DNA from 3 places in the Streptomyces sp. NPDC051582 genome. Region 1 is predicted to be linked to each of the others. Evidence: riboswitches for the same ligand, from Rfam matches in the RefSeq annotation. Region 1 holds a riboswitch; each other region holds the start of a gene.
The links. A riboswitch is a leader RNA that binds a small molecule or an ion and turns the genes downstream of it on or off. The one in region 1 is predicted to bind cobalamin.

Region 2: it holds a riboswitch for cobalamin, as region 1 does, so the genes downstream of both, AB0M92_RS06765 (energy-coupling factor ABC transporter permease) here and AB0M92_RS20200 (CoA-acylating methylmalonate-semialdehyde dehydrogenase) in region 1, are expected to answer to the same signal.
Region 3: it holds a riboswitch for cobalamin, as region 1 does, so the genes downstream of both, AB0M92_RS00485 (ribonucleoside-diphosphate reductase subunit alpha) here and AB0M92_RS20200 (CoA-acylating methylmalonate-semialdehyde dehydrogenase) in region 1, are expected to answer to the same signal.

What each region holds. Positions count from the first base shown of each region.
Region 1 is NZ_JBFAZJ010000014.1:159,662-165,826, reverse strand. It holds gene AB0M92_RS20210 (enoyl-CoA hydratase/isomerase family protein) at 1-286, opposite strand, end outside; gene AB0M92_RS20205 (acyl-CoA dehydrogenase family protein) at 283-1,437, opposite strand; gene AB0M92_RS20200 (CoA-acylating methylmalonate-semialdehyde dehydrogenase) at 1,434-2,933, opposite strand; cobalamin riboswitch at 3,125-3,310, opposite strand; gene AB0M92_RS20195 (cobalamin-binding protein) at 3,357-4,271, shown strand; gene AB0M92_RS20190 (short-chain fatty acyl-CoA regulator family protein) at 4,316-5,719, opposite strand; gene aceA (isocitrate lyase) at 6,091-6,165, shown strand, end outside.
Region 2 is NZ_JBFAZJ010000003.1:258,663-264,827, forward strand. It holds gene AB0M92_RS06740 (L-serine ammonia-lyase) at 1-367, shown strand, start outside; gene AB0M92_RS06745 (hypothetical protein) at 619-924, shown strand; gene AB0M92_RS06750 (SsgA family sporulation/cell division regulator) at 1,156-1,563, shown strand; gene AB0M92_RS06755 (hypothetical protein) at 1,682-2,182, shown strand; gene AB0M92_RS06760 (flavodoxin family protein) at 2,200-2,913, opposite strand; cobalamin riboswitch at 3,027-3,222, shown strand; gene AB0M92_RS06765 (energy-coupling factor ABC transporter permease) at 3,251-3,943, shown strand; gene AB0M92_RS06770 (energy-coupling factor ABC transporter substrate-binding protein) at 3,949-4,293, shown strand; gene cbiQ (cobalt ECF transporter T component CbiQ) at 4,297-5,046, shown strand; gene AB0M92_RS06780 (ATP-binding cassette domain-containing protein) at 5,043-5,864, shown strand; gene AB0M92_RS06785 (hypothetical protein) at 5,882-6,031, shown strand; gene AB0M92_RS06790 (PadR family transcriptional regulator) at 6,041-6,165, shown strand, end outside.
Region 3 is NZ_JBFAZJ010000001.1:97,160-103,324, forward strand. It holds gene AB0M92_RS00465 (carbon starvation CstA family protein) at 1-1,022, shown strand, start outside; gene AB0M92_RS00470 (YbdD/YjiX family protein) at 1,019-1,216, shown strand; gene AB0M92_RS00475 (Uma2 family endonuclease) at 1,272-1,856, opposite strand; gene AB0M92_RS00480 (GNAT family N-acetyltransferase) at 1,935-2,435, shown strand; cobalamin riboswitch at 2,481-2,622, shown strand; gene AB0M92_RS00485 (ribonucleoside-diphosphate reductase subunit alpha) at 2,768-5,170, shown strand; gene AB0M92_RS00490 (ribonucleotide-diphosphate reductase subunit beta) at 5,170-6,165, shown strand, end outside.

The sequences.
Region 1 (6,165 bases):
ACTCGTCGCGCCAGAAGTCCGCCGAGGCGGTGCCGCCGGTGCGGGCGTCCTCGTGGATCGCGCGGATGTCCCCGCCCGCGCACAGGCCCCGCTCGCCGGCGCCCTCGATGACGACCAGCTCGACCGAAGGGTCGACCGCCCAGGTGGACAGGGCTTGCTCGATGCGCAGGACCATGGGATGGCTGAGGGCGTTCAGCGCCTTGGGGCGGTTGAGGGTGATGTACGCGGCGTGGCCCTCGGTGTGCAGCAGGACGTGGTCCTCGGCGGTGGGGTTCTCGTTGGTCATCGCAGGGTCTCCGCAAGTCCGCGCGCGACGATGACGCGCATGACTTCGTTGGTGCCTTCCAGGATCTGGTGGACCCGCAGGTCGCGGACGATCTTCTCGATGCCGTACTCGCTGAGGTAGCCGTAGCCGCCGTGCAGCTGGAGGGCGGCGTCGGCCACGGCGTAGCCGGTGTCGGTGGCGAACCGCTTGGCCATCGCGCACAGGCGCGGGGCCAGCGGATCCCCTGTGTCGAGGGCCTCGGCGGCTTGGCGCACCAGCGCGCGGGCTGCTGCCAGCTCGGTGGCCATGTCGGCCAAGCGGAACTGCAGCGCCTGGGCGTCCAGCAGCCTGGAGCCGAAGGCCTCTCGGTCGGCCAGGTGGGACAGCGAGCGGTCCAGGGCGCTCTGGGCGCCGCCGAGGGAGCAGGCGGCGATGCCGAGGCGGCCGCCGTTGAGGCCGGTCATGGCGATGCGGAAGCCGTCGCCCTCGGCGCCGAGCCGCCGGTCGGCGGGGATGCGGACGCCGTCCAGGATCACCTGGCGGGTGGGCTGGGCGTTCCAGCCCATCTTCCGTTCGTTGGGCCCGAAGGAGACCCCCGGATCCGCACGCTCGACGACGAACGCGGAGATGCCACCGGGTCCCGGCTCACCCGTCCGCGCCATGACCACGTAGCGGTCCGAAGCGCCGGCGCCCGAGACGAACTGCTTCACCCCGGTCAGCACGTAGTGGTCACCTTGCCGCTCCGCGCGGGTGCGCAAGGCGGCGGCGTCCGAGCCCGCGCCGGGTTCGGTCAGGCAGTAGCTGCCCAGGGACGCGGCGGAACACAGGCCCGGCAGCCAGCGGTCGCGCTGGGACCGGTCGCCGTAGCGGTCGATCATCCAGCCGACCATGTTGTGGATGGAGAGGTAGCCGGCGATGGAGGGGCAGCCGGTGGCGAGGGTCTCGAAGACGAGGACGCCGTCGGTTCGTGACAGGCCCGAACCGCCGTGCTCCTCACGGACGTAGACGCCGGCGAGGCCGAGGGCGGCGGCCCGTCGGATGACGTCGACGGGAAAGTGCTTGTCCTGGTCCCAGGCCACGGCGTGCGGGGCGAGCTGCTCCTGGGCGAAGTCGAGGGTGACCTCGGCGAGCGCGAGCTGGTCCTCGGTGAGGGTGGAGGTCACGGCGTTCACCCCATCGTCGGGATGGTGAAGCTCGCGCCTTCCTTGACCCCGGAGGGCCAGCGCGAGGTGACGGTCTTCGTACGGGTGTAGAAGCGGATGGAGTCGGGACCGTGCTGGTTGAGGTCCCCGAAGCCGGACCGCTTCCAGCCGCCGAAGGTGTGGTAGGCGACGGGCACCGGGATGGGGACGTTGACGCCGACCATGCCGGCGCCCACCCGGCGCGTGAACTCGCGCGCGGTGTCCCCGTCCCGGGTGAAGATGGCCACGCCGTTGCCGAACGGGTGCTCGCTGGGCAGGCGCAGGGCCTCCTCGAAGTCGGCGGCCCGTACGACGGTCAGCACCGGGCCGAAGATCTCCTCGCGGTAGACGCGCATCTGCGGGGAGACGCGGTCGAAGAGGGTGGCTCCGGCGAAGTAGCCGTTCGCATGGCCGGGGAGGGTGAAGGGGCGGCCGTCGACGACGAGTTCGGCACCCTCGTTGACGCCGATGTCCACGTAGCGGTTCACCCGGTCCAGGGCGTCGCGGCTGACCAGCGGCCCGAAGTCGGCGTCGGGGTCGTCCGACCGGCCGATCTTCAAGGTCGAGATCCGGGTCCTGAGGGCGGCCACGAGCCGGTCCGCGGTCTCCTCGCCGACGGGTACGGCGACGGAGATGGCCATGCAACGCTCGCCGGCCGAGCCGTAGCCTGCGCCGATCAGGGCGTCGACGGCCTGGTCGAGGTCGGCGTCGGGCATCACGATCATGTGGTTCTTGGCACCGCCGAAGCACTGGGCGCGCTTGCCGTGCGCGGCGGCGGTGGCGTAGATGTGCGCGGCGACCGGGGTGGAGCCGACGAACCCGAGGGCCTGGACCCGCGGGTCCTCCAGGAGGGTGTCGACGGCCTCCTTGCCGCCGTTGACCACGTTCAGTACGCCCGGCGGCAGACCGGCCTCCAGGAACAGCTCCGCGAGCCGCAGCGGCACGGACGGATCGCGCTCGGACGGCTTCAGGATGAACGCGTTGCCGCAGGCGAGAGCGGGCGCGGCCTGCCAGAGCGGGATCATCGCGGGGAAGTTGAACGGGGTGATGCCCGCGACCACGCCCAGCGGGGAGCGCAGCGAGTGCACGTCGATGCCGGTACCGGCGTTGTCGGTGAACTCGCCCTTGAGCAGGTGCGGGATCCCGGCGGCGAACTCGACCACCTCCAAGCCGCGTTGCAGGTCGCCGTGGGCGTCGGCGACCGTCTTGCCGTGCTCGGCCGACAGCATCCGGGCCAGGTCCTCCCGCTCGCCCTCGACGAGCCGGAGGAAACGCAGCAGGACGCGGGCCCGGCGCTGCGGGTTCCACTGGCCCCAATCCACCTGCGCCTCTTCGGCGTTGGCGATCGCCGCCTCGGTATCGGCGCGCCCGGCCAGCGGCACGCGCGCCTGGACGGTACCGGTGTTCGGGTCGTACACGTCGGCGAAGAGACCGGAGGTTCCGGTGCTGTGCTTTCCGCCGATGAAATGGGTGAGTTCACGGACCATGGATGCCTGCTCTCGTCAGGTTGGATCCGGGGATGGCACGGCAGATCGGCGGACGGCACCCCGATGGGGGCGCACCGCTGCGCAAAGCCGTGGGAACTACGAGCGCACGGAAGTGGTGTGCGTGCGCTCCGCCGGATCACCAGGGTCGTGGGTACAAACCGGTGCCATGCGTGTCTGCTCCATCCTCGTGGACAACACGGAACATCCGCGGCCGGTATCCTGACTCCCGGATCCCCGCGCGCCGCCCGCCTTCCCGACCAACCTCGTCAGTGGCGTGTGGATGGCAGCACACTCCCCGGTCACAGTGGCGGGACCGTGCCGGTTTTGCACCGGCTTCCCTGCACCGCGGACCTTGTGCCACGAACATATAGTTGGACGTCCTAGTAAGTCCAGACCCGCCAACGGCGCGCCTAGAGTCGGAGCATGCGCATCGTCTCCCTGCTCCCGGCGGCCACGGACATCGTGGCGGACCTCGGACTCGCCGCCGACCTGGTTGGACGCACCCACGAATGCGACTGGCCTCCCGCCGCGGTGGCCTCCGTACCCGTCGTCACCCGCGCGGAATTCGACGCGGACTCACTCACCAGCCGGGAGATCTCCCGGGCCGTCGGCGGGTCGGCGCACTCCGGCTCCTCGCTCTACACCCTGGACACCGAAGCCCTCGCCGCGCTCGCACCGGAGGTCCTGCTCACCCAGGACCTCTGCCAGGTCTGCGCCGTCTCCTACGAGAGCGTCACCCGGGCGGTGCGCGTCATGGACGCCGGACCCCGGGTCCTGAGCCTGGAACCGAAGACCCTCGGCGACGTGCTGGACTGCCTGGTCACCGTGGGCGACCTGCTGGGGGTACGCGAGCGGGCCGAGCGGCGCCGCGCCGAGCTGCGGAGCCGGCTCGCCGAGGTGCGGCGGCGAACGGAGGGCCGGCCGCGGCCCGGGGTGGTGGCCATCGAGTGGCTCGACCCGCTGTGGCCCGCCGGCCACTGGGTGCCCGAACAGATCGCCGCGGCGGGCGGCGATCCGCTGCTGGCCGAGCCGGGTGAGCACACCAAACCGATGACGTGGGAGGCGGTGCGGGAGGCGCGCCCGGACGTGGTCCTCGTCCTGCCCTGCGGCTTCCCGCCCGAGCGGACCCTGACGGAGCTCGGCCTGCTCACATCGCTGCCCGGCTGGGACGAGCTGCCCGCCGTACGGGCAGGAGCGGTGTGGGTCCTGGACGGGCCCGCGTACTTCAACCGGCCGGGCCCCCGCGTGGTCCGCGGCGCCGAGGTGCTCGCGCACGTGCTCCACGGAGTGCGTGCGGGGGACCCGGTGACCGCGGCGGAGGCGCGCCGGCTGGTCTGAGCCTGATGGTCAGCTCAGCTCAACTCAGCTCAGCTCAGCTCAACTCAGCTCCGGTCACGGGCCACCGGGTAGGGGATGAAGGTGCTGCTGTTCTCGTCGACCGCGAGCGGGCGGCCGAGGGGCGGAACCGCGCGCTGCGGGCAGTCGAGGCGCTCGCAGAGTCGGCAGCCCATGCCGATGGGTGTGGCCGCGGCGGCGTTGTCGAGGTCGAGGCCGTCGGAGTAGACGAGCCGGGGCGCGTGGCGGATCTCGCAGCCGAGGCCGATGGCGAAGGTCTTGCCGGGTTCGCCCCAGCCGCCGCGGTGGCGGGTGACGGCGCGGGCGGTCCACAGGTGGCGCTGCCCGTCGGGCATGGCGGCGATCTGTACGTGGATCCGGCCCGGCGCGGCGAAGGCCTCGTACACGTTCCACAGCGGACAGGTGCCGCCGGCACGGGAGAAGTGGAATCCGGTCGCGGACTGTCGCTTGGACATGTTCCCGGCGCGGTCGACGCGGACGAAGGAGAAGGGAACGCCGCGCAGCCTGGGGCGTTGCAGGGTGCTGAGGCGGTGGCAGACGGTCTCGTAGCCGATGCCGAAGTGATCGGTGAGCCGCTCGATGTCGTAGCGGAACTCCTCGGCGGCCCGGTGGAAGGCGCCGTACGGGAGGATCAGCGCGGCCGCGAAGTAGTTGGCGATACCGATCCGGGCCAGGCCGTGTGCCGGGGACCCCTGCGGGAAGTCCTCGGCGGCCAGCCGGTCCAGCTCGGCCCCGTACTCCAGCAGGGCGAGCTGGGTGGCCATCCGGAACGCCTGTTGGCCCGGCCGCAGTCGGCCGGACAGGTGCAGGACCCGCGCGCCCGCGTCGAAGTGGTGGAGCCGGTCGGAGTCCGCGGCGAGGCGGAGTCCGTGGTGCTCGGTGAGGCGGCTCGACAGCACCCGGACGACTTCCCCGGGGCGGATGCCGATCTCCCGGGAGAGCGCCTCGGCGGCGAGGTCGGTGTCGTGGAGGTAGTTCTGGCGGCGGTAGAAGAACTCGCGGATCTCCTCGTGCGGTGAGCGCGGCGCCGCCGGGCCGCCGTCCCGTCCGTCCGCCGTGTCCGCGAGCCGCTCCGCCAGGAGCTGGCTGCGCCGTCCCAGGTCCAGCAGGACGGCGGCCACCGCCGGCATCCGGGTGGCCAGTTCGGCCAGGTCGGACGGGGAGACCCGGGCCTCGGCGACCTCGTTCGCGAGGGCTTCGCGCAGATCGGCCACGAGTCGGCTGGTGTCCCGTTCGGAGAAGAACCCGGGGTCGACGCCGAAGGCCTCGGTCAGCCGCAGCAGGACCGGCACGGTGAGGGGGCGGGAGTCGTGCTCCATCTGGTTCAGGTAGCTGGGGGAGATGCCCAGGACCCGGGCCAGCTCGGCCTGGCTCATGCGGCGCTCCTCGCGCAACCGCCGCAGCCGCGCACCCGCGTACGTCTTGCTCACCCGAACTCCTCCGGCCTCGACCGGCTCCAGGTTACGCACGATCCTGCCGTTTCCGACCTTCGCAACCTTGGCAAAACGGCCGCAGAAGATTCGCAGAAGTTGGCATGCGTACCGCATTGATGGCACTGCGTGCCGCTGTCAGAGTCTGTCCTGCGGCCGCCGGACCCGGCAGTCGAGAGGGACGCTCCCGGCACGACTCGTGCCCTGACGTCGGAGATCCCGGCAGTCCACGCTCGGCTGACCTGCAACATTGCTGAGTTCCACCCAGGGGCCGGCGGCTGTGACCCCGGTATGCGGCACAGAGTGCCAACGACTCGTCGTGATGAACGAGCGCGTTGGCAGACCAAGCGATTCATGGAGACGGTGACGACATGGCAGACACGAACACGACGGCGGCCGCCGAACAGCTCAAGCAGAAGTGGGCCACGGACCCGCGGTGGGCGGGC
Region 2 (6,165 bases), on a different contig from region 1:
CGGCGCCGAGGTCGGCTGCCAGGGCGAGGTCGGCTCGGCCTGCTCGATGGCGGCGGGCGCCCTCGCCGAGGTCCTGGGCTGCACCCCGGAGCAGGTGGAGAACGCGGCCGAGATCGGCATGGAGCACAACCTGGGCCTCACCTGCGACCCGGTCGGCGGCCTCGTCCAGATCCCGTGCATCGAGCGCAACGGCATGGCGGCGGTCAAGGCCGTCACCGCGGCCAAGATGGCCATGCGCGGCGACGGCTCCCACAAGGTGTCCCTCGACAAGGTCATCAAGACCATGAAGGAGACCGGCGCCGACATGAAGGTCAAGTACAAGGAAACCGCCCGCGGCGGCCTGGCGGTCAACGTCATCGAGTGCTGATCCGCCGCACTTGACGCGGGAGGGGCCCGGCGCGGTGCGCCGGGCCCCTCCCGCGTTCCACAACTTGGTGAAGTCGCAGGCCAATTGAGGTTTGCACGGAGTTGATCACGCTTGAGGGCGAACCCTCCGCCGCGGGCTGGTCTCTCGAAGATCGCATGCGCCATGGTGATCACGTGACGTCGCGGCCACACCCCCGGCGGTCGGCCAACCGCCTTGGACCGCAGCCTTTTTGTGCACTGGAGGACTTCATCATGGCAAGCAACCGCAGCATCCGCGTCCTGGCGGCTGTCGCAGCGCTCCCCTGCGCCGCCCTGCTCTTCACGGGCACGGCCCAGGCCGACAACGGAGCCGGTGCGGGCGTCTCGTCCAACGCCGCCGTCGGCGAGATCCTCGGCAGCGGGGTCGCCGGCGCCAACCTCGGCAACTCCTCCACCACCCAGCAGGTCGCCACGGGCTCCGGGGCGTCCAACCAGAACAACGGCGCCCAGGCCAACGGCGCCGGCTTCACCGCCCTCGGGCAGTCCAACGGCTCCCTCGTCTTCCACCCCGTCCCGTAACGGTCCGGTGACGCGGCGGCCCGCCCTCCCCCCGGAGGGCGGGCCCCTTCGCGTTCCCGCCCCCCTTTCCGCGCCCTTCCCGGCCCCGAGCCCGCCCCTTTCCTGTGACAAATGAGGTCCAGCGGCCCCCGGGATGAGGACTTTCGGCCCGCGGGGGTAGCCGGGAGGTGGGTTAGCTTGCCCGAGAGGGCCGCCGGGCCCCCGGCCGGACACCACAGAGAGGCGCTGCGCATGGACGGAATCGAATACCGCGTCCTCCCGCTCCGGCTGGAGGCCTCCCCCGAGCCCCTGCCGGTGGACGGGGCCTTCACGTACCGCCGCGACCGGCCCTACGAGCTGGCGCTCGACTTCCGGGGCGCCGGGACGCACCTGGCGCGCTGGGTGTTCTCCCGGGACCTGCTGCTCGACGGGGAGACCTGTGTGACGGGCGAGGGGGACATCCAGGTGTGGCCGCGCTGGCAGGGCGCGGAACCGCGGGTCTTCCTCGCCTTCAGCAACGGCGCTCAGAGCTGCGTGGTGTCCGCACGGGCGAAGGACGTGCGGGCGCTGTGCCGGCAGCTGGTCGCCCTGGTGCCCCGGGGCGAGGAGCAGCGGCACTACGACCTCGACGCCGAGCTGAGCACCCTGCTGCCCCGGTAAGTTACCCGTTGGTGGGTTTTCTTCTGTTTTGAGCGGTTTTAGGTGCAACCATGAGCCTGCCGGGGAGTGTCTTCAGCAGTGACACCGGTCCCCGCCTCTGAAGAATCAGGGGGACGTCATGAACCACCTCCGCCGCCGGCAGCTCGTGGCCCTCGCCACGGGTGTGCTGCTCACCGCCGGGATCACCCTCGCCGCTCCGGCCTCGGCCGTGGTGCGGCCCACGCCGCTCGTCGTGAACGCCCGCTGGGGCGGGCACTGCACGTACGACCGCATCGTCATCGACCTGCGGGGATACGTTCCCGGGGCCACCGTCACCCGCGTCCCCCGGCTGGTCCACGACGGGTCCGGCGCGCCCGTCCCGCTGGCCGGGAAGTACTTCCTCCAGATCCGGCTGCATCCCGCCGCGGCCCACGACCGCGCGGGCGCCGGCACCTACCGCGGACCACGGTTGGTCGAGATCCACCTGCCGCAGCTGAAGGGCCTGGCCCTGACCGGCGATTTCGAGGGGTACGTGACCTTCGGCGCCGCGTTCGGCGCCAAGCCCTCCGTCAGCTCGTTCACGCTGCACGCGCCGGAACGCCTCGTGCTGGACGTCGCCCACCGCAACGTCTGCCGGTGACGGTCACGGTCACGGTCCTACCGGTGCTCGGGGTTCGGGAAGTCGAAGCGGCAGCCGGCGTCCCACTCCGAGCGCTGGTTGCCGTGCGCCGGAACGCCGCCCGCGCGCTTGAGCAGGGCGGCCAGGTGCATGAGGTTCCATGACATGAAGGTCGTGTTGCGGTTGGTGAAGTCGTTCTCGGGGCCGCCCGAGCCGGGGTCGAGGTACGAGGGCCCGGGCCCGGCCTCACCGATCCAGCCCGCGTCGGCCTGGGGCGGGATCGCGTAGCCGAGGTGCTGGAGGCTGTAGAGGATGTTCATGGCGCAGTGCTTGACGCCGTCCTCGTTGCCGGTGACGAGCGCGCCGCCGACGCGGCCGTAGAAGGCGTACTGACCGTGCTCGTTCAGGATCGAGGAGCAGGCGTAGAGCCGCTCGATGACCTGCTTCATGACGGAGCTGTTGTCACCGAGCCAGATCGGGCCGCACAGCACGAGGATGTCGGCGTCCATGATCTGGCTGTACAGGACGGGCCACTGGTCGGCTTCCCAGCCGTGCTCGGTCATGTCCGGCCAGACACCGGTGGCGATGTCGTGGTCGACGGCCCGGATGAGCGAGGTCCGCGCACCGGCCGCCTCCATGACGGCGCGGCTGCGGGCGATCAGCCCCTCGGTGTTGCTGGTTTCCGGCGAGCGCTTGAGGGTGCAGTTGACGTAGACGGCGGTCAGGTCTGAGTAGTCGTAGTCGTCGGCCACCCCGCCAGCCTGCGGGCCGCCTGCGGGGGCCGCCAGCGGGCCGCACCCGTTCGGGCACGGGGCGTGCGGACACGGGACGTTCGGACCGGATTGGTGCAGGTCCGTCCGTCCGACTAGGGTCAACGGGCCTTGGTGTACGGGAAACCGGTGGAAGACCGGTGCGGCCCTCGCCACTGTGAACGGGAAGTCCGGCTCCACTCTTTCGGGAAGCCACTGGGCGGCGCGGGAAGTTCCGCACCGCCCGGGAAGGCGGGGCCAGGGCATCAGCACCCGTGAGCCAGGAGACCGGCCGGGGCGCGTTGTCCATCCACGAGGTGCTGGAGAGGTCTCCCCACTCATGCATATAGCCGAGGGCTTCCTGCCCCCTTTGCACGCGGTCGCCTGGGGCGCCGCGTCCGCTCCGTTCGTCGTCCACGGTGTCCGCGCCCTCACCCGTGAGGTGAAGGCGAACCCGGAGAGCACGCTGCTGCTCGGGGCGTCGGGAGCATTCACTTTCGTCCTGTCCGCCCTGAAGATCCCGTCGGTGACGGGCAGCTGTTCGCACCCCACCGGGACCGGGCTCGGGGCGATCCTGTTCCGGCCGCCGATCATGGCGGTGCTCGGCACGATCACCCTGCTCTTCCAGGCGCTGCTGCTGGCACACGGCGGGCTGACCACCCTCGGCGCGAACGTGTTCTCGATGGCGATCGCCGGGCCGTGGGCGGGGTACGGGGTGTACCTGCTGCTGAAGCGCTTCGACGTGCCGCTGATGGTGACCGTCTTCTTCGGCGCGTTCTTCGCCGACCTGGTCACGTACTGCGTGACGTCCGTGCAGCTGGCGCTGGCCTTCCCGGACCCGGGCACCGGGTTCGCGGGCGCGCTCGTGAAGTTCGGCGGCATCTTCGCGGTGACCCAGATCCCGCTCGCGGTGAGCGAGGGGCTGCTGACCGTGCTCGTGATGCGGCTGCTGATGCAGTCGAGCAAGTCGGACCTGGTCCGGCTGGGCGTCGCGAAGCTCACCGGCCGCAGCGAGCAGAAGGCGGCCGCGTGATGGGCATGAGCCGGAATTCCAAGATCAACGGCCTGCTGCTGCTCCTGGTGGCGGCGCTGGCCGTACTGCCGATCGCGCTGGGCATGGGAGAGGGCAAGGAGGAGCCGTTCGCGGGCGCCGACGCGCAGGCGGAAACGGCGATCACCGAGCTCAAGCCGGACTACGAGCCGTGGTTCTCGCCGCTGTACGAACCCCCCTCCGGGGAGGTGGAGTCGGCCCTGTTCGCCCTCCAGGCGGCCCTGGGCGCGGGCGTGCTCGCCTACTACTTCGGCGTCCGCAAGGGCCGCCGTCAGGCCGCCGCGGCCGGTGCTGCCGCGGCCGCGCCGGACACCACCGCCTCGGAGTCGTAGACGGTGCTGCCGATCGACGTGGCGGCGCACGGCAGCCGGTGGCGGCGCCGGCATCCGCTGGAGAAGGCCCTGCTGGGGCTCGGGCTGACGGTCACCGCCGTGTGCCTGCCGCCCTGGCCCGGCGGCCCGCTGGTCGCCGCCGCCACGCTCGCCGTGCTGCTCGGCCCGGCCGGTGTGGCCGGGCGGCAGCTGTGGCGGGCCTTCCGGATACCGCTGGGCTTCTGCTTCACCGGCGCGCTGCCGCTGCTGGTCGCCGTCGGCGGCCCGGCCGGGTTCGTCTCGCTCGCGCCCGACGGCCCCCGGCACGCCGCCGAGCTGCTGCTGCGGACCTCGGCGGCCTCCCTGGGCGTGCTGCTGTTCGCCTTCACCACGCCCGTCTCGGACGTCCTGCCCCGGCTGGTCCGGGCCGGGGTCCCGGCGCCGGTGGTGGACGTGGCCCTCGTCATGTACCGCATCGGCTTCCTGCTGCTGGACTCGCTGACCCAGGTCCGGCGCGCCCAGGCGGCCAGGCTGGGCCAGTCCGGGCGGGCGGCGGTGTGGCGTTCGCTGGCCGGGCTCGCCGCGACCTCCTTCGTACGGGCCTTCGACCGCGCGGCGCGGCTCCAGGACGGCCTGGCCGGGCGCGGCTACGACGGCGCGCTGCGGGTCCTCGTACCCGAGGCGGCCCTGTCCTGGCGGTTCCTGGCGGCTTCGGGGTCCCTGCTGGCTGCCCTGATCACCCTGACCCTCACCCTGAAGGGGCTCTACCTGTGAACCCGTTGGTGGAACTGGCCGGCGCCGGCTACGCGTACGAGGACGGCCCGGCGGTCCTTTCCGGCGTGGACTTCGCCATCGCCGAGGGCCGGGCGCTGGTCCTGCTGGGCCGCAACGGCAGCGGCAAGACCACGCTGATGCGGCTGCTGAGCGGGGGCCTGCGGCCCGGACCGGGCTCGCTGCGCCTCGACGGGACGGCTGTCTCGTACGACCGGGCGGGGCTGACCCGCCTGCGCACGGCGGTGCAGCTGGTGGTCCAGGACCCGGACGACCAGCTGTTCGCGGCCTCGGTGGAGCAGGACGTGTCGTTCGGCCCGATGAACCTGGGTCTGGCTGCGGAGGAGGTGCGTGCCCGGGTGGACTCGGCGCTCGCCGCGCTGGACATCACGGCGCTGCGGGACCGCCCGACGCACCTGCTCTCGTACGGGCAGCGCAAGCGCGCCGCCATCGCGGGGGCGGTGGCGATGGCTCCGCGGGTGCTGATCCTGGACGAGCCGACGGCGGGCCTGGACCCGGACGGGCAGGAGCGCCTGCTCGACGTCCTGGCGGGCCTGCGCGCGGCCGGCACCACGGTGGTGATGGCCACGCACGACGTGGACCTGGCGGTCCGCTGGGCCGACGACGCGGCGGTCCTGACCCCCTCGGGCATCCGCACCGGCCCGGCGCAGACCCTGCTGTCGGACCCGGCTCTCCTGGCCGCGGCGGGTCTGCGCCAGGCCTGGTCCCCGGCGGTGACGTCCCTGCTGCGCGCCCACGCCCTCCTGGGCCCGCGGGCCCCGGGCCCGAAAACCCCTGAAGCCCTGGCCGCCTGGCAGTAGGGTCCGTCCCCCTGCGGATGTCCGAGGCGACGAGCGAACCCATGTCCCCGCGGTGGGACGGCGACGACCGCGCCTTCTCGCTGACCGGGCATCCCCGGCTGATCGACGTCACCACGGGGGGTGTCCTGGCGGAGCGGACCGGGGTCCTCGACCTCCCGCGTCCCTAGGATGGCCGCATGTCGCTGCCTCACGCCATCCTCACCGCCCTGATGGAGAAGCCCTCGTCGGGGCTGGAGCTGACTCGGCGGTTCGACAAGTCGATCGGGTACTTCTGGTCCGCGACGCACCAGCAGATCTACCG
Region 3 (6,165 bases), on a different contig from region 1:
TCATCGCGGCCTGCATCATCGAGCCCGGCCTCTTCTTCGCGGTCAACTCCCCCGCCGGCGTCATCGGCACGACCGTCGAGACCGCCTCGCAGGCCGTGACGAACTTCGGCTTCGCCATCTCGCCCGAGTTCCTCGCGCAGGCCGCGAAGGACGTCGAGGAAACCAGCCTGCTGTCCCGTACGGGCGGCGCGCCGACGTTCGCACTCGGAATGTCGGAGATCTTCTCCTCCGTGCTCGGCGGCGCCGGACTGAAGGCGTTCTGGTACCACTTCGCCATCATGTTCGAGGCGCTGTTCATCCTGACCACCCTCGACGCGGGCACTCGGGTCGGCCGGTTCATGCTCCAGGACACCCTCGGCAACGTGCACAAGTCCTTCAAGGACGTGAGCTGGAAGCCGGGCGTGTGGCTGGCCAGCGCGGTGGTCGTGGGCGGCTGGGGCTACTTCCTGTGGGTCGGCATCAAGGACCCGCTGGGCGGCATCAACCAGCTGTTCCCGCTGTTCGGGATCGCGAACCAGCTGCTCGCCGCGGTGGCGCTGGCCGTCTGCACCACGCTGCTGGTGAAGTCCGGGCGGCTCAAGTGGGCCTGGGTGACCGGGGTCCCGCTGGCCTGGGACGTGGCGGTCACGCTGACCGCGAGCTGGCAGAAGGTGTTCTCCGAGGACGTGAAGGTCGGCTTCTTCGCTCAGCGCGACAAGTACCAGACCGGGATCGACGCCGGGAAGGTCCTGCCGCCCGCCAAGAACATGGGCGAGATGCACACGATCGTCACGAACGCGACGGTCGACGGCGTGCTGTCGGCGCTGTTCGCGATCCTGATCGTCATCGTGCTGGTGGACGCGGCGCGGACCTGCCTGAAGGCGGCCGGAAACCCGGAGGCCGTCAGGCTGTCCGAGGTCCCGTGGTCCGAGTCGAAGATCATCGCTCCGGCCGGGCTCATCGCCACGCCCGAGGAGCGGGCGGAGCTCGCCGCCGCGGGCCTGGACTCGGGCGGCGGCCGCGTGAAGGAGCCGGTGGCGTGAGCGGGGTCCGCGCGGCGCTGGCGAAGGCGCGGTACTTCGTACGGGAGTTCTCGGGCGAGGCGGCGTACGACCGCTACGTCGCGCACGCCCGTACGCACGACCCGGACGCCGAGGTCCTGACCCGCCGGGCCTTCGAACGCGCCCGCACGGACGCGCGCGAGGCCGACCCCCGGGAGGGGTTCGGCTGCTGCTGAACCCTGACTCGCCGAAGGGCCCCGCCGGACATTCCGGCGGGGCCTTCGTGCGTGTTCAGCGCACCCAGTCCTTCAGAGGCTCGGTCGGGAAGGAGAACCCGACGGGGTCCGGCAGCTCGACGTCCTTGCCGAAGGGGATGGTGCGTACCGTCTCGTACAGCTTCCCGTTGGGCTCGCTGTGGACTTGCACAAGGCAGTTGTCCCGGTCGATGAGGAGGTAGACGGGAATGCCGGTCGCCGCGTACGCGCCGGGCTTCGCCTTGCGGTCGCGTGCGTCGGTGTCCGAGTCGTACGACGTAACCTCGACGACCATCAGGACAGGAGCCGGGTCGGCCCACTCCCCCTGCCCTTCGAATGCGCCATCCGGGGCAAGGGACGCATCCGGGCGTGCCCGACCCGAACGGTACTGCTCGACCTTCAGGCCGCGTTCCACGTGGAGCCAGACCTCGGGCCGGTGCTGCATACAGATGCGGGACAGCCACACGACGATTCGGTCGTGATCTCCGTCAGGCACCGCTTTGACCCCCAGCTTCCCGTCGATGAATTCCAACCGCAGCCCCTCCACCTCTCTGGCGCCTATGCGCGCAAGGGTCTCGAAGTCCTCGGTCAGCATCTGGGGCCGGTCTGTCATCACGGTCATGCCTCGCTCGCCCTTCTCGACGGTGCTGCCTCCGACGATAGTGCCGGGCACCGACACCCGTCCGGCACACTCGACCGCATGGACATCGTGATCAGGGAAGCGCTGGCGGCGGAGTACGGAGCGCTCGGGGACATCACCGCGCAGGCCTACCTCGGCGACGGGCTGCTCACCTTCGGCGAGGACGATCCGTACCTCGCGCGGCTGCGGGACGTGGCCGGGCGGGCGGCCGACGGGGTGATACTCGTCGCCGCCACCGGTGACGGCCGGCTCCTCGGGAGCGTGGCCTTCGCCGCGCCCGGGAGCCCGCTGTGCGACATCGCCGTGGCCGGCGAGGCCGAGTTCCGGATGCTGGCCGTCGCCCGGGAGGGCCGCGGGCGGGGCGCCGGGGAGGCGCTGGTACGGGCCTGCGTCGACCGTGCCCGTGCCATCGAGGGCGTACGGCGGCTCGTGCTGTCGACCACGCAGGACATGGTCGGCGCCCACCGGATCTACCAACGGCTCGGCTTCGTGCGCACGCCCGAACGGGACTGGGAGCCCGTTCCCGACCTCCCTCTGCTCACGTACGGTCTCGAACTGTAGCCACGCCGACACAACGCCGACACAACATCTAGGGGGTCGCACAGGAAGCGGCCCCCACATGTATGCTCGTGCTCGCTGTCGTCGCAGGGGAATCCGGTGCGAATCCGGAACTGTCCCGCAACGGTATGAAGTACACCCATTGGTGTCACCGCAAGTCCGAGGACCTGCCGACAGCGCGCCCGGCTCGACCGAACCGGGTGCCGATACGTCCGGGCCTCGCGGTTGGGCCGGTGGACGCCGCGCGGTGCTGCCCTGCCATGCCCGCGCGCGCCCGCTCGCGCCGACGCCGCAGGTGTCCCGGAGCCGAGCGAGGGAGAGCTCCCCCCGTGACCATCGCGCCTTCCGCACCGCGCGCCGAGTCCGACCCGTCCGACACCGGAATCGAGACCGGGGGACCTGGGGCCGCACTGCTGCGAACCCTCACCGAGCTGACGGCCGACCTCCCCGACACCGACCCGGGCCGGGTCGCCGCCGCCGCCCTGCGCGGCCGCAGCGCCGCGGCCGACGAGGCCGAACTGCGCGGCCTGGCCACGGAGGCCGCCGCCGGTCTCATCTCCGAGGACCCGGCGTACTCCCGGCTCGCCGCCCGGCTGCTGACGCTGGCCGTCGCCGAGGAGGCCGCGGGCCAGGGGGCCACCTCCTTCTCCGCCTCCGTCGCGGTCGGCCACCGCGAGGGCCTGATCGCGGACCGCACCGCCGAGTTCGTGGCGCTGCACGCGAGCCGTCTGAACGCGCTGGTCGAGCACACGCTCGCCGAGGGCGCCGACGACCGCTTCGGCTTCTTCGGCCTGCGCACCCTGCACAGCCGCTACCTGCTGCGCCACCCGATCACCCGCCAGGTCGTCGAGACCCCGCAGCACTTCATGCTGCGCGTGGCCTGCGGCCTCGCCGAGAACGACAGCGTCCAGGCCGTCGAGGAAGTGGCCTCGCTCTACCGGCTGATGAGCCGCCTCGACTACCTGCCGTCCTCCCCCACGCTCTTCAACTCCGGCACCCGGCACCCGCAGATGTCCTCCTGCTACCTGCTGGACTCCCCGCTGGACGAGCTCGACTCGATCTACGACCGCTACCACCAGGTCGCGCGCCTGTCCAAGCACGCCGGCGGCATCGGCCTCTCGTACTCCCGCATCCGCGCCCGCGGTTCGCTGATCCGCGGTACGAACGGCCACTCCAACGGCATCGTGCCGTTCCTGAAGACCCTCGACGCCTCCGTCGCCGCCGTGAACCAGGGCGGCCGCCGCAAGGGCGCCGCCGCCGTCTACCTGGAGACCTGGCACGCGGACATCGAGGAGTTCCTGGAGCTCCGCGACAACACGGGCGAGGACCAGCGCCGTACGCACAACCTGAACCTGGCGCACTGGGTGCCGGACGAGTTCATGCGCCGCGTGAACGCGGACGCCGACTGGTCGCTGTTCTCCCCGGCCGACGTGCCCGAGCTGGTCGACCTGTGGGGCGACGCGTTCGACGCCGCGTACCGCAAGGCCGAGGCGGCGGGCCTCGCCCGCAAGACCATGCCCGCCCGCGACCTGTACGGCCGGATGATGCGCACCCTCGCGCAGACCGGCCAGGGCTGGATGACCTTCAAGGACGCCTCCAACCGCACGGCGAACCAGACCGCCGAGCCGGGCACGGTCGTCCACTCCTCCAACCTGTGCACCGAGATCATCGAGGTCACCGACGACGGCGAGACGGCCGTCTGCAACCTCGGCTCGGTCAACATGGGCGCGTTCGTCATCGACACCGCCGGCGGCCGCGACATCGACTGGGAGCGCCTGGACGAGACCGTCCGCACCGCGGTCACCTTCCTCGACCGCGTCGTGGACATCAACTTCTACCCGACCGAGCAGGCGGGCCGCTCCAACGCCCGCTGGCGTCCGGTGGGCCTGGGCGCGATGGGCCTCCAGGACGTCTTCTTCAAGCTGAAGATGCCCTTCGACTCCCCCGAGGCGAAGGCCCTGTCCACCAAGCTCTCCGAGCGCATCATGCTGGCCGCGTACGAGGCCTCCTGCGACCTCGCCGAGCGCAGCGGCCCGCTCCCGGCCTGGGAGCAGACCCGCACCGCCCGCGGCGTCCTGCACCCCGACCACTTCGACGTGGAGCTGAACTGGCCCGAGCGCTGGGACGCCCTGCGCGCCCGGATCGCGAAGTCCGGCATGCGCAACTCCCTGCTCCTGGCCATCGCCCCGACGGCGACGATCGCCTCGATCGCCGGCGTGTACGAGTGCATCGAGCCGCAGGTCTCCAACCTGTTCAAGCGCGAGACGCTGAGCGGTGAGTTCCTCCAGGTCAACGCCTACCTGGTGGAGGAGCTGAAGAAGCTCGGCGTGTGGGACGCGCAGACCCGCGAGGCGCTGCGCGAGTCCTCCGGCTCCGTGCAGGGGTTCGGGTGGATCCCGGCCGAGGTGCGCGAGCTGTACCGCACGGCGTGGGAGATCCCGCAGCGCGGTCTGATCGACATGGCGGCGGCCCGTACGCCGTTCCTCGACCAGGCCCAGTCGCTCAACCTGTTCCTGGAGACGCCCACCATCGGCAAGCTGTCGTCGATGTACGCGTACGCCTGGAAGCAGGGTCTGAAGACCACGTACTACCTGCGCTCGCGCCCGGCGACGAAGATCGCCCGCGCCGCTTCCGCCAGCGCCGTGCCGGCCGCCGCCGCCCCGCTCCCGCAGGCCGTCGACGCCGATGCCCTGGCCTGCTCCCTTGAGAACCCCGAGTCCTGCGAGGCCTGCCAGTAATGAGCTCCACCGACAAGAACCTCCTGGACCCGGGCTTCGAGCTCACGCTCCGCCCCATGCGCTACCCGGACTTCTACGAGCGCTACCGGGACGCGATCAAGAACACCTGGACCGTCGAGGAGGTCGACCTCCACTCGGACGTCGCCGACCTGGCGAAGCTGACGCCCGCCGAGCAGCACATGATCGGCCGTCTGGTCGCGTTCTTCGCGACGGGCGACTCGATCGTCTCGAACAACCTGGTGCTGACGCTCTACAAGCACATCAACTCCCCGGAGGCGCGCCTGTACCTGTCGCGCCAGCTGTTCGAGGAGGCCGTGCACGTCCAGTTCTACCTGACGCTGCTCGACACCTACCTGCCCGACCCGGACGACCGCGCGGCCGCCTTCGACGCCGTCGAGGAGATCCCCTCGATCCGCGAGAAGGCCCAGTTCTGCTTCAAGTGGATCAACGAGGTCGAGAAGCTGGACCGGCTGGAGACGCAGGCCGACCGCCGTCGCTTCCTGCTGAACCTGATCTGCTTCGCCGCGTGCATCGAGGGCCTGTTCTTCTACGGCGCCTTCGCCTACGTGTACTGGTTCCGTTCGCGCGGTCTGCTGCACGGTCTGGCCACCGGCACCAACTGGGTGTTCCGCGACGAGACCATGCACATGAACTTCGCGTTCGAGGTCGTGGACACCGTCCGCAAGGAGGAGCCGGAGCTCTTCGACGACGCGCTCCAGCAGCAGGTCACGGACATGCTGAAGGAGGCCGTGGAGGCCGAGCTCCAGTTCGGCCGCGACCTGTGCGGTGACGGCCTGCCGGGCATGAACACCGAGTCGATGCGCGAGTACCTGGAGTGCGTCGCGGACCAGCGCCTGGTCCGCCTCGGCTTCCCGGCGGTGTACGGCTCGCAGAACCCGTTCTCCTTCATGGAGCTGCAGGGCGTCCAGGAGCTGACGAACTTCTTCGAGCGCCGCCCGTCGGCCTACCAGGTCGCGGTCGAGGGCACGGTCGAC